Regions from separate parts of the Luteibacter sp. 621 genome, predicted to be linked through region 2. Evidence: predicted binding sites of a transcription regulator. Region 2 holds the regulator's gene; each other region holds the start of a gene.
The links. Region 2 encodes FliA, which starts transcription of late flagellar genes. Its sites were predicted from a motif close to TAAAGTTTNNCNNNCNNNGGCCGATAA; they were not measured.
Positions count from the first base shown of each region.

Region 1: ABIE56_RS17535 (GGDEF domain-containing protein) is a predicted target of FliA. The motif match lies at 1,459-1,485, and genes of this name have one in related genera.
Region 3: ABIE56_RS02395 (GGDEF domain-containing protein) is a predicted target of FliA. The motif match lies at 1,705-1,731, and genes of this name have one in related genera.

Region 1 is NZ_JBNDKI010000018.1:106,682-109,958, forward strand. It holds gene ABIE56_RS17535 (GGDEF domain-containing protein) at 1-1,432, opposite strand, end outside; gene ABIE56_RS17540 (TonB-dependent receptor plug domain-containing protein) at 1,704-3,277, opposite strand, start outside.
Region 2 is NZ_JBNDKI010000024.1:21,893-25,169, reverse strand. It holds gene ABIE56_RS19895 (protein phosphatase CheZ) at 1-558, opposite strand, end outside; gene cheY (chemotaxis response regulator CheY) at 568-969, opposite strand; gene ABIE56_RS19885 (RNA polymerase sigma factor FliA) at 1,000-1,731, opposite strand; gene ABIE56_RS19880 (MinD/ParA family protein) at 1,728-2,603, opposite strand; gene flhF (flagellar biosynthesis protein FlhF) at 2,673-3,277, opposite strand, start outside.
Region 3 is NZ_JBNDKI010000002.1:22,476-25,752, forward strand. It holds gene ABIE56_RS02385 (CorA family divalent cation transporter) at 1-636, shown strand, start outside; gene ABIE56_RS02390 (oxygenase MpaB family protein) at 640-1,566, shown strand; gene ABIE56_RS02395 (GGDEF domain-containing protein) at 1,871-2,938, shown strand; gene sodC (superoxide dismutase [Cu-Zn] SodC) at 3,091-3,277, opposite strand, start outside.

The sequences.
Region 1 (3,277 bases), on a different contig from region 2:
CGGTGAGTACGCTGGCGAGCAGGCGAATCATTTCATCGCCGCGGAAGTAACCGTACTGATCGTTGAAGGGCTTGAAGTTATCGAGGTCGAAATACGCCACCGCGAACGGCCGGCCCGTCTGCAGAAGGCGGTTGATGTGCTCGGTGACCGGTAGGTTCCCCGGTAGGAATGTCAGCGGATTGGCGTAGCGCGCCGCCTCCACCCGGATCTCGGTCACGCGCCGCACGAGGGATTCACCGGTACCCAGGCCGAGATACAGGCCAGCGGAGGTGATGACAAAGCCATCGCTGAGGTAACGCTGGTCTTCCCCGCGCAGGATGTCGGCCATGCTCTGCAGCGGCATGTCCTCCGGGCACACCAGCGGCTCGGCGTGCATGAAGCTCGTGCACGGCTTGCGGCCGTACAACTCGCGCGCGAAGGGCTGCGCCATGCGTTCGGTGAATGTACGGCGGTTGATGATGCCTACCGGCACGCCCGCATCGACCACCGCGACGGCGTGCAAGCGCGGGTGTGCGACGAAGATGTCGGCCACATCATCGTTGCTTTGGCGCGGCGCGACCGGGGGTGCCTCGACCAGCATATGCCCCGCCGTAAAGGGCCGTGCCGACACGGGACCGACGGGTTGTGGCGGCACGGGGACGTGCGTGCGCGTGAAAGCCGCCGCCAGGTGGGCCGGCATGTCGCCGCCCGGCTCACTGGTTGGCCGTGCGATGAGGAAGCCTTGCGCATAGGGGATGCCGAGTTCGCGCAACATGTGCAGGTCAGCTTCATCCTCCACGCCCTCGCCGACGAGATCGGCACCGAGCGTCTCGGCCACCGAGCATAGGGCGCGCACGATTGCGAGGCGTTCCGCGCTGCTGGCCAGGCCGTTGATCAGGTAGCGGTCGATCTTCACCACCTCCGGGTGGATTTCGTTCCACATCTCGAAGTTCGAGTGGCCGTTACCGAAATCATCCAGCGCGATCCGCACGCCGCGTGCTCGCAGGAAGCCCAACGCATGGGCAAGCCTTGCCGCGTTCTCCACGATATCGCGCTCGGTCAGCTCGATCGTGACCCGGCCGAGATCAAGACCCGGCACCGACAGCGCAGCAATCACGTCATCGGCGCCCAGCCCTTCGTGCATCACCGCCTGCGCGCTCAGGTTTACCAGCAGGCGCCCCGGCAGGCCGAGCGCCACGAATCGCTCAGCGACGCAATGCGCGGCCACGAGTTCGAATTCCCCAAGCCGGCCACGCGCCCGCGCCAGGTCGAGCAGATCGGTCGGGGATAAATCCAGCTGCGGCGCGGCGCAACGTATCAACCCTTCATAGGCCACGACCTCGCCATCGTCCACGCGAATCACCGGCTGGAACACAGCCGACAGCGCAGCCCCCGAGAGCACTTGCTCGATCGGTGACGGTTCACGGCTGGGAGGTGGCTGGCTGTTGGGCATGGCGGGATGGCCGGGGAACTGTTCCGTTAACGGCAACCCTGCTTATTACTTTAGAAACTCTTTCTAAATCAATTATTTCTGATATGTGACAGCGCTTGTTTCGGGCGCATAAAAAAACCCGCGTTCGGGACGCGGGTCATGGGGAGATTCAGCGAATTCGGTGTTCGTGTTCGCCGCCGGCAGTGGCAGGGTTCTGGTGCCCCACACTTCCTCCCGGACTTGCGGATCGGCAGCCATCCCTGGCTGCCTTTCCTTGCGTCAGCACATGACCTTAGAAATCGTAGGTCAGGCCGAAGCGGACGTAACGCGGCGTGGTGCGGTACAGCGCGCTGTCGTAACGCGACAGCGGTGCCGCCGAGCTGCCGTAGTAGGGGTAAGCCGTGGTCACGACGGTCTGGTTAAAGACGTTGTAGACCATGACGTTGAACGCGAGCTTGTGGTCGGCGAAGGCCGGACGGTACTCGGCGTTCAGGCTGACGTTCTTCTGCCACGGGTAGCGGTACGTACCCGGGGGCGACGGCTCGCCGCCGCACCAGTGGTAGTACGGGCCGGGGTACGCAGGCGATGTCTCACCCTCACCGTAGTAGCCGAGGCAGGTCCGCGGCTTGCCGGATGCCACGCTGATTACCGCACCCACCAGGAACTCAGGTGTGATCTGGTACGAGCCGTACAGCTTAAGCACGTGTTTCTGATCGTTGGACTGTGCACCATTGGCGTAGCTCATCAGGGAGGCGAAGTCCCAGTCCTGCGTCGCCGAGATGTCATCCTGGCCGATATCCGACTTCACCTGGCCTTCGGAGTTGCCGTAGCTGCGGCTGAACGTATAGATGGCCTTCGCCTGCCACTTGCCATCGAACGGATGCTCGAGCGAGAGGTCGACGCCGTAGTACTTGCGCTTGAGCTTCTGGAAGCCGAAGTCCGCGTTGGTCACCGGTACGTCAAAGTAGCCGCCGTTGCCGTCGGAAATCTTGAACGTGTTCGAACGGCCCGGGTTGAACAGGTAACCGCCCTGCACGTTGGCCGGATCCACGTCGTAGCCGAGCGAAACGGCCTTGTTGTAGATCGTATCGGCGTCGGCCACGTCATCGATCGCGTTGCGCAGCTTGCGCCAGGTCACCTTGGCACCGGCCACCCACTCCGGGGTCAGCTCCGTCTGGAAGCCAAGGATCGCTTCATCCTGGAACTCGGACTTGAGGTTGCTCGATGCAGCGGTCTTGGGATCGCGCGGCTGGCCGTACTCGGCGTTGCTCGATACCGGGCCGCCCGTCGAGGCGGTGATCTCGGTCAGGCCGGTCGGCACGCCCAGCGAATCGATGCCGGTATAGGTGTAGTACTGGTTCGTGTACAGCGACGAACCGGCCGAACGCAGCGCCACGCTGGCAGGCAGCGCGAGGTAGTAACGGCCCACGTTCGCGAACACCTTCATCGACGAGTCGCCGTTCACATCCCACGTGGCGCCCAGTCGCGGAGCCCACTGCGGGCTGGTGAGCTTAAGGTAGGCCACGCCATCCGGGTTGTAGTTAGTGAACTGATCGTTGCGCAGGCCGATCTTCACCAGCCAGCGGTCGTTCACCTGCCACGCATCTTCGATGTACTGCGCGCGCTGCGTTACCTTGACCGATGCGGCGGTACGGTAGATTTCGTGGTTGACGATGTAGCCTTCGCCACCGTTCGGATAATCGCCAGGTGCGCCGACGAAAGCCGTGCCGTTATCGAGGAGCGGCGTCGCCGGATCCACATGCGAGTAGATCCACTCGTAGCCCGGACCAGAGGTGGTGTCACCATCGTTCAGGTCACGCACGGTCTGGTTATCGATGCCGGCGGTGATCAGGTGATCACCGATGT
Region 2 (3,277 bases):
ACCGGTGAGGCGCACCAGCTCCACCAGGGAATTCTCGACCTTGGCCATGAACGATTCGACCTGGGCCACGCGCTGGCCGGAGAGATCCTGCCAGGACTGCGCCTCCACCATTTCGCCAAAGCCGATATCGCAGTTCTGCGCGAAATCGCCGACGCGTACCGCCAGCGACGTGGCGTTGGCGGTGAAGGCAGGATCGGCCTGGTCGAGCACCAGCAGCTCATCGGCCTGTTTTGCGAGGGCCTGCGCCTGCGGGCGCAGCTTCTCGCTGAAATCGAGCGTGCGGTGGGCGGCCTGCGAGCTCATCTCGAGCACATCGCGCAGGTGCTTGCGCGCATCGCTCATGGTGCCGGGCACGCCATCGCTCGAAATATCCGAGGCGAGGCGACGGGCGGATTCGTGCAGGTCGCGCGCGAGGTGGCCCAGGGCCAGGAACAGATGTTGCTCACGGCTGCGGATCAGGCGATCGAGCGCCTGTTCGAACGCCGCACTGTCGTCGGCATCCAGCAGCTCACGCAGTTCGGGTGCCACATCCTGGCCAGCGGAAATCATCGTATTCATGTCAGTCCCTTAGCCCGCGGCCGCGGCGAGTCGTTCGAAGATCTTGTCGAGCTTTTCCTTCAGCGTGACGGCCGTGAACGGCTTCACGACGTAACCGTTCACGCCGCTCTGCGCGGCCGCGATGATCTGGTCGCGATTGTTCTCGGCGGTGACCATCAGCACCGGCAGCGATTTCAGGCTGGCATCCGCGCGAATGGCACGCAGCAGGTCGATGCCGGTCATGTTCGGCATGTTCCAGTCGGTGACCACCAGGTCGATGGGCTGCGAGCGCAGGAGCGCCAGCGCCGCGTTGCCATCTTCCGCCTCCTGGATGAGCGTGTTGGTGAAACCCAGCTCTACCAGCAAGTTACGGACGATTCGCCGCATGGTGGAGAAATCGTCCACCACGAGGATTTTCATGTTCTTGTCCAAAGCGCTCTCCGCCTTACAGCCGCGTATTTCTTAGTGTTTGTCTTTCCAACCCGACATGCGTGCACGGAGGCGAATCAAAGCCTGGCCATGGATCTGGCACACGCGCGATTCGCTAACTCCCAACACCGCACCGATTTCCTTCAGGTTGAGTTCGTCATCGTAGTACAGCGACATCACCAGCTTTTCGCGCTCGGGCAGGCCGTCGATCGATTCGGCCAGCGCATGGCGCATGCCGTCCTTCTCGAACAACCCATCCGGGCCCGTGGCATCCGGGTCGGCAACATCGATGGCGGAACCCTCGTCGCCTTCCGGCGCCGTAAGGCTCAGCAACCGCGCACTCGCCGCGTCTGCCAGGATCTGGTTGTATTCCATGGCGTCGATGCCGAGGCGCTTCATGACCTCGAGATCATCGGCGTCGCCGCCCGTTTCGTTTTCGATCTGCCTTGTGACTTCCGCCACCTCGCGCAATTTCCTGTGGACAGAGCGCGGGGTCCAATCCGTCTTGCGCAGTTCATCCAGCATGGCGCCACGTATGCGGATACCCGCATAGGTTTCGAAGCTGGCCGCGCGAGTCGGCGAATAATTCCTTGCCGCCTCAAGCAAACCGATCATGCCGGCCTGCATAAGGTCGTTTGCATCGACGCTGGGCGGCAGGCGGCCCATCAGGTGATAGGCGATCCGGCGCACCAACGGCGCGTGCGTTTTTACCAGTTGATCGGCCGGAACCTTAGTAATTTCAAGGTATTCGCTCGCGACACTCACAACGGCAGCCCTCCCCCCACGTGTTCGCGCCCGGCAAAAAAGCCGATGCGACCCTGACCACGGGGTTCGGGTTCACCCCATGTATCGACCGACCTGGCCAAATTCTTGAATCCCACCGCTGAACGGCTGCTCGGCCAGGCGTCGACCACCGCCGACTGGCGGCGAATCGCCTGGCGCAGGTACTCGTCGTGCGGCACCATGCCCATGAAATCGAGCGACACATCCAGGAAGCGGTTGGTCACCCGGGAAAGCTTTTCGAACAGCTGGCGCCCTTCCTGCGCATGGCGGACCATGTTGGCCACGATGCGGAAGCGGTTCACCGCGAACTCACGCGAGAGGACCTTGATCAGCGCATAGGCGTCAGTCAACGAGGCCGGCTCGTCGCAAACGACCACCACCACCTCGTCGGATGCGGCGGCGAACATCGATACGCTGTCGGAAATGCCCGCTGCGGTATCGACGATGAGGTATTCGGGCGCCAGCGGGTATTCGTCGAAGGCGCGGATGACGGCGGCGTGCTCGATGTTCGGCAGTTGGGCCATGCGGCGGGTGCCCGACGTGGCTGGGATCACCTTCAGGCCATGGGGCGCATCAAGCACCAGATCCTCTATGGCACAAGCACCCTCGAGCATATGGCCCAGGTGGCGCGTGGGCTGCAGGCCCAGCAGCACATCGATATTGGCCATGCCCAGGTCGGCATCCAGAAGCAGCACATCGCGGCCGCCCATGGCCAGGGCCATGCCAAGGTTCACGGCCACCGTGGTCTTGCCAACACCGCCCTTGCCGCCCGCGATCGCGATGCTGCGCGTGGGACGGCGGTCGGCGAGCCAGTTAAGACCGGCGGCCTGGGAGTTGTCGACGTGTGTGGTCATGAAGGAGTTCACTGCCGTGAAAGAAGTTGCGGTTGCGGTTGCCGTAGTCACGTTCGTCAGATTCTGCGATCAGGCCAGGGCCGGAGCGGATGCGAAGCCGAAACGATCGGCAAGTATGGCGTCATCCGGTTCGTCGTTGCGCTGCTTGAGCATCTGGGCTGCCAGGCAGACCAGTTTGCGCGCATCGGCGGACGCGATGTCCTCGGGCACGCGCTGCCCATCCGTGGTGTAGTCCAGCGGCATGCTATGCCGGATAAGGGCCGAGAGCGCGCCACCCAGCAGGGGCGTCTCGTCGAGCTTGGTGAGGATGGCGCTTTGTGGCTTCAGGGGGGCGTAGGCGCGCACGGCGCCGTCGATCGCCTGGGCCTGAGCGTTGGCGGCGAGCACCAGGCACACGCGCACATCGGCCATGGCGCGCAACGTCTCGAACTGCTGCTGCAGCTTCGGATCGTTGCCCGCAAGGCCCGCGGTATCAATGAGCACCGTATGCTTGCCACGCAGTTGCAACAGTACGTTGCGCAGGCTCTGCGCGTCGTGCGCGTTGTACACGCGCACGCCAAGCAGGCGGCCGTAATGTTCCAGTTGGGCGCCAGCGCCAATACGGTACTGATCGGCACTGATCAGCGCGACGTTGGACGCACCGTGGCGAAGCACGGCGCGAGCCGCCAGCTTGG
Region 3 (3,277 bases), on a different contig from region 2:
GCGTTCGACCTGGCCAATGCCAGTTGCGAGCACCAGAAGTGGGAATCCAGCGCCGATGTGCTGGCCACGTTGATCGAAGCGATCGTGAACCTCGGCGCGCAACGCATGGAAGATGTCTCCGCGGAACTGAAGAAGCTTTCCGACCGGGTGTTCACTCCTGAGCGCCTGGGTACGCCCGTGCTTCGCGACTGCATGTTGGAGGTGGGCCGCCTGGAAGGCATGCAGGCGCGCAACCGCTCCTCGATGCTTGGGGTGCAGCGCATCGTCTCGTTCGTACGGGCGAAGAAGCCCGACTGGATGGCCGATGCGGTGGAAGTGCGCCTGCGCGTGGTGGACCACGACCTGCGCACGCTGGATGAGTTCGACGACCAGCTCACCAACAAGCTGCAATTCCTGCTCGATGCCACCCTGGGCTTCATCAGCACCGATCAGAACCACGTGATGAAAGTGCTGACGGTCACCTCCGTCGCCACCATTCCGCCGCTGATCCTGGCTGGCATCTGGGGCATGAACTTCAAGGACATGCCCGAGCTCAACTGGCACTGGGGCTACCCCATGGCGATCGGCGTCATGCTCATCAGCATGGCGCTGCCCGTGCTGTTCTTTAAGTGGCGTGGCTGGTGGTCGGGGGACTAAAGCATGCTCGGCCACCTGCTACGCCCTGCCACCGCGCCGATCCGGCGCTGGGTCATGACCGCGTTCCCCAAGCCGCCTTCGGGCGGGATCGATTACGAGCACCCGGCGGGTGACCCGGGCCTGTTCGGCCCCGATTCGGTCACGTGGCGCATCCATAACGATTTCTGCGGCATGCTGGCCGGCGGGCTGTGCGCGCTGTACCTGCAGACCCTGCACCCACGCGCGCTGGCGGGCGTGTGGGATCACTCGAACTTCCGCACCGACCTCGTCGGCCGACTGCGCCGCACCACCGCGTTCGTGGGTGGAACCACCTACGCGCCCACGGCGGAAGCCCACCGGATGATCGCGCACGTGCGTGGCATCCATGCGCAGGTGCGTGGCGTCGATGAGGCTGGCGCGCCCTACTCCGCCGACGACCCGGACCTGCTCACCTGGGTGCACGTCAGTGAAATGGCGAGCTTCCTGGCCGGGTTCCGCACGTACGGCCCGATGGCGGTACCCCGGGCGATGGCCGACGCCTATTTCAATGAAACCCGCCGGGTTGCGGAAGCACTGGGCGCACGCGATGTGCCCGGGTCCGTTGCCGCGATGGATGACTACGTACGCGATGTCATCCCCACCCTCGCCTACACCGAGCGCACGCGCGTGGTGCTCGAGGTACTGGCCGACCTGGACCTACCGGTCCCCCTGGCCGGGCTCTCGCGCGATGTGTTCCTGCATGCGGGCGCGCACCTGTTGCCTGCGTGGGCCAGCGAACTGCTGCGCCGCACCCCGGCCGACCAGCTAAAGGGGCGCATGGCCGCCGCGACCCTGCGCGGCATGGCGCCCCTGTTCCGTGCGGCGCTGAACGAAGGCGTCGCCACCCGCTCCTGCCGCCGCGTCGGCGTCGACCGCGGGATCCTCACAACGTGGCCCAGGGCCACCGTGTAGGAGCGCGCTTGCGCGCGATGGGTGCTCGCGGCAAGAACCATCGCGCGCCAGCGCGCTCCTACAGGGGCTCTCCTGATATGTGAAGGCCATCCTATGAGACCTGCATCGCAGTTCTCACCCATTCGTGAGAAATTGCATTAAAGTTGTTGGCTTGCCGGTCGCTATACGTAAGTAAGGGGAAGTGGGCAGCTTCCCGGTGCGTCGCGATCACCAGGCCTGACAGGGGGCCTTCTCGGGGGAGGATGGGTTCGGTGCGACTTCTTACGTTCAACGGCGGCCATGGGGTCGCGGGCACGGGCCTGCTGTGACGGCGCCCTGGCATTCGCTCGCCGGTGGCATGCCGGAATCCCGGCTGCTCGCCTCCGTGGCCGAGTTCACCCATCACCGCGATATCGATGCACTGGATCACAGCCTGGTGCTATCCATGGCCGAGCTGGTGGCGGTGAAGAACGTCACGCTATGCAAGGCGGGCGATAGCCTGCAACACCCGGTGGAATCGCTCACCGTGTGCACGCGCAACGACGATGGCCGCTGCGTGGTGGAAGCCGTGGAGCCCATGCGCGATGGCGACCCGGTGGACACGATCGTGTGCGCCATGGAAACGCTGGAAGTCATATCCGATGTGACCGACGAGGGGCGTTGCCGCCTGGTGGTGCCGATCATCCGCGAGCATGTCGCCATTGGTGCGCTCATGCTCGAAGCCGACGACACGCTGGATAACGTGCGGGTGATGGTGGAGGGCTTTGCCCGTATCTACGCCAACTACATTGCCCTGCTCAACGAGAGCGAGCGCGACAAGCTCACCGGCCTGTACAACCGCCGCAGCTTCGAACAGCGCCTGCAGCGCCTCCTGAAGCTGCAACGCCAACGCGCCCGCGTGCTGCGCAAGGATGAAGAGCGCCGCCTGGCCTGTGACGACGTCGCGCAGATCTACCTCGCCATCCTCGATATCGACCACTTCAAGCGGATCAACGATACCTGGGGCCATGTCTATGGCGACGAGGTGATCCTGATGCTCGCCCAGCAGATGCGCGCGTGTTTCCGCCAGAACGACGTGCTGTTCCGGTTCGGCGGCGAAGAATTCGTGATGCTGATCGCCTCGGAAGACGAGGCCGCGGCCGCCGGTGCTCTGGAACGGTTCCGTGAGCACGTGGCGAACTGGGCGTTTCCGCAGGTCGGCCACGTCACCGTGAGCATTGGCTATGCGCGCATCAGTGAGAACGACTACCCCGAGATCGTGCTCGATCGCGCCGACAAGGCGCTTTACTACGCCAAACAGAATGGCCGGAACAGCGTGCAGGGTTTCGAAACGCTGACCGAACGCGGCCAGCTGGGCGCGCCGGTGGCACTGGGTAGTATCGATCTGTTCTAAGCCAGTGGCGCGCTGCGACAACAGCCGTCCTTTAGGAGCGTGCTCGCGCGATCCACGCTGCGGCAACGCCCATCGCGTGCAAGCACGCTCCTACACACGCAACCCTGTAGGAGCGCGCTTGCGCGCGATCCGATGTGCGATATCGCCCAGGCTTACTTCACCACACCGCACGCAATGCGATCCCCGCCACCGCCCAGCGGTTTCGGCTGGTCGGCGTAGTTATCGCCACCGGCGTGGATCATCAGGGCATGGCCCTTCAGCGTGGCCAGGCTCTTCAGGCGCGGCGCGGTCACCGCCGTGGTGTCCGTGCCATCGGCGCCCACGGTGATCTTCGGCAAA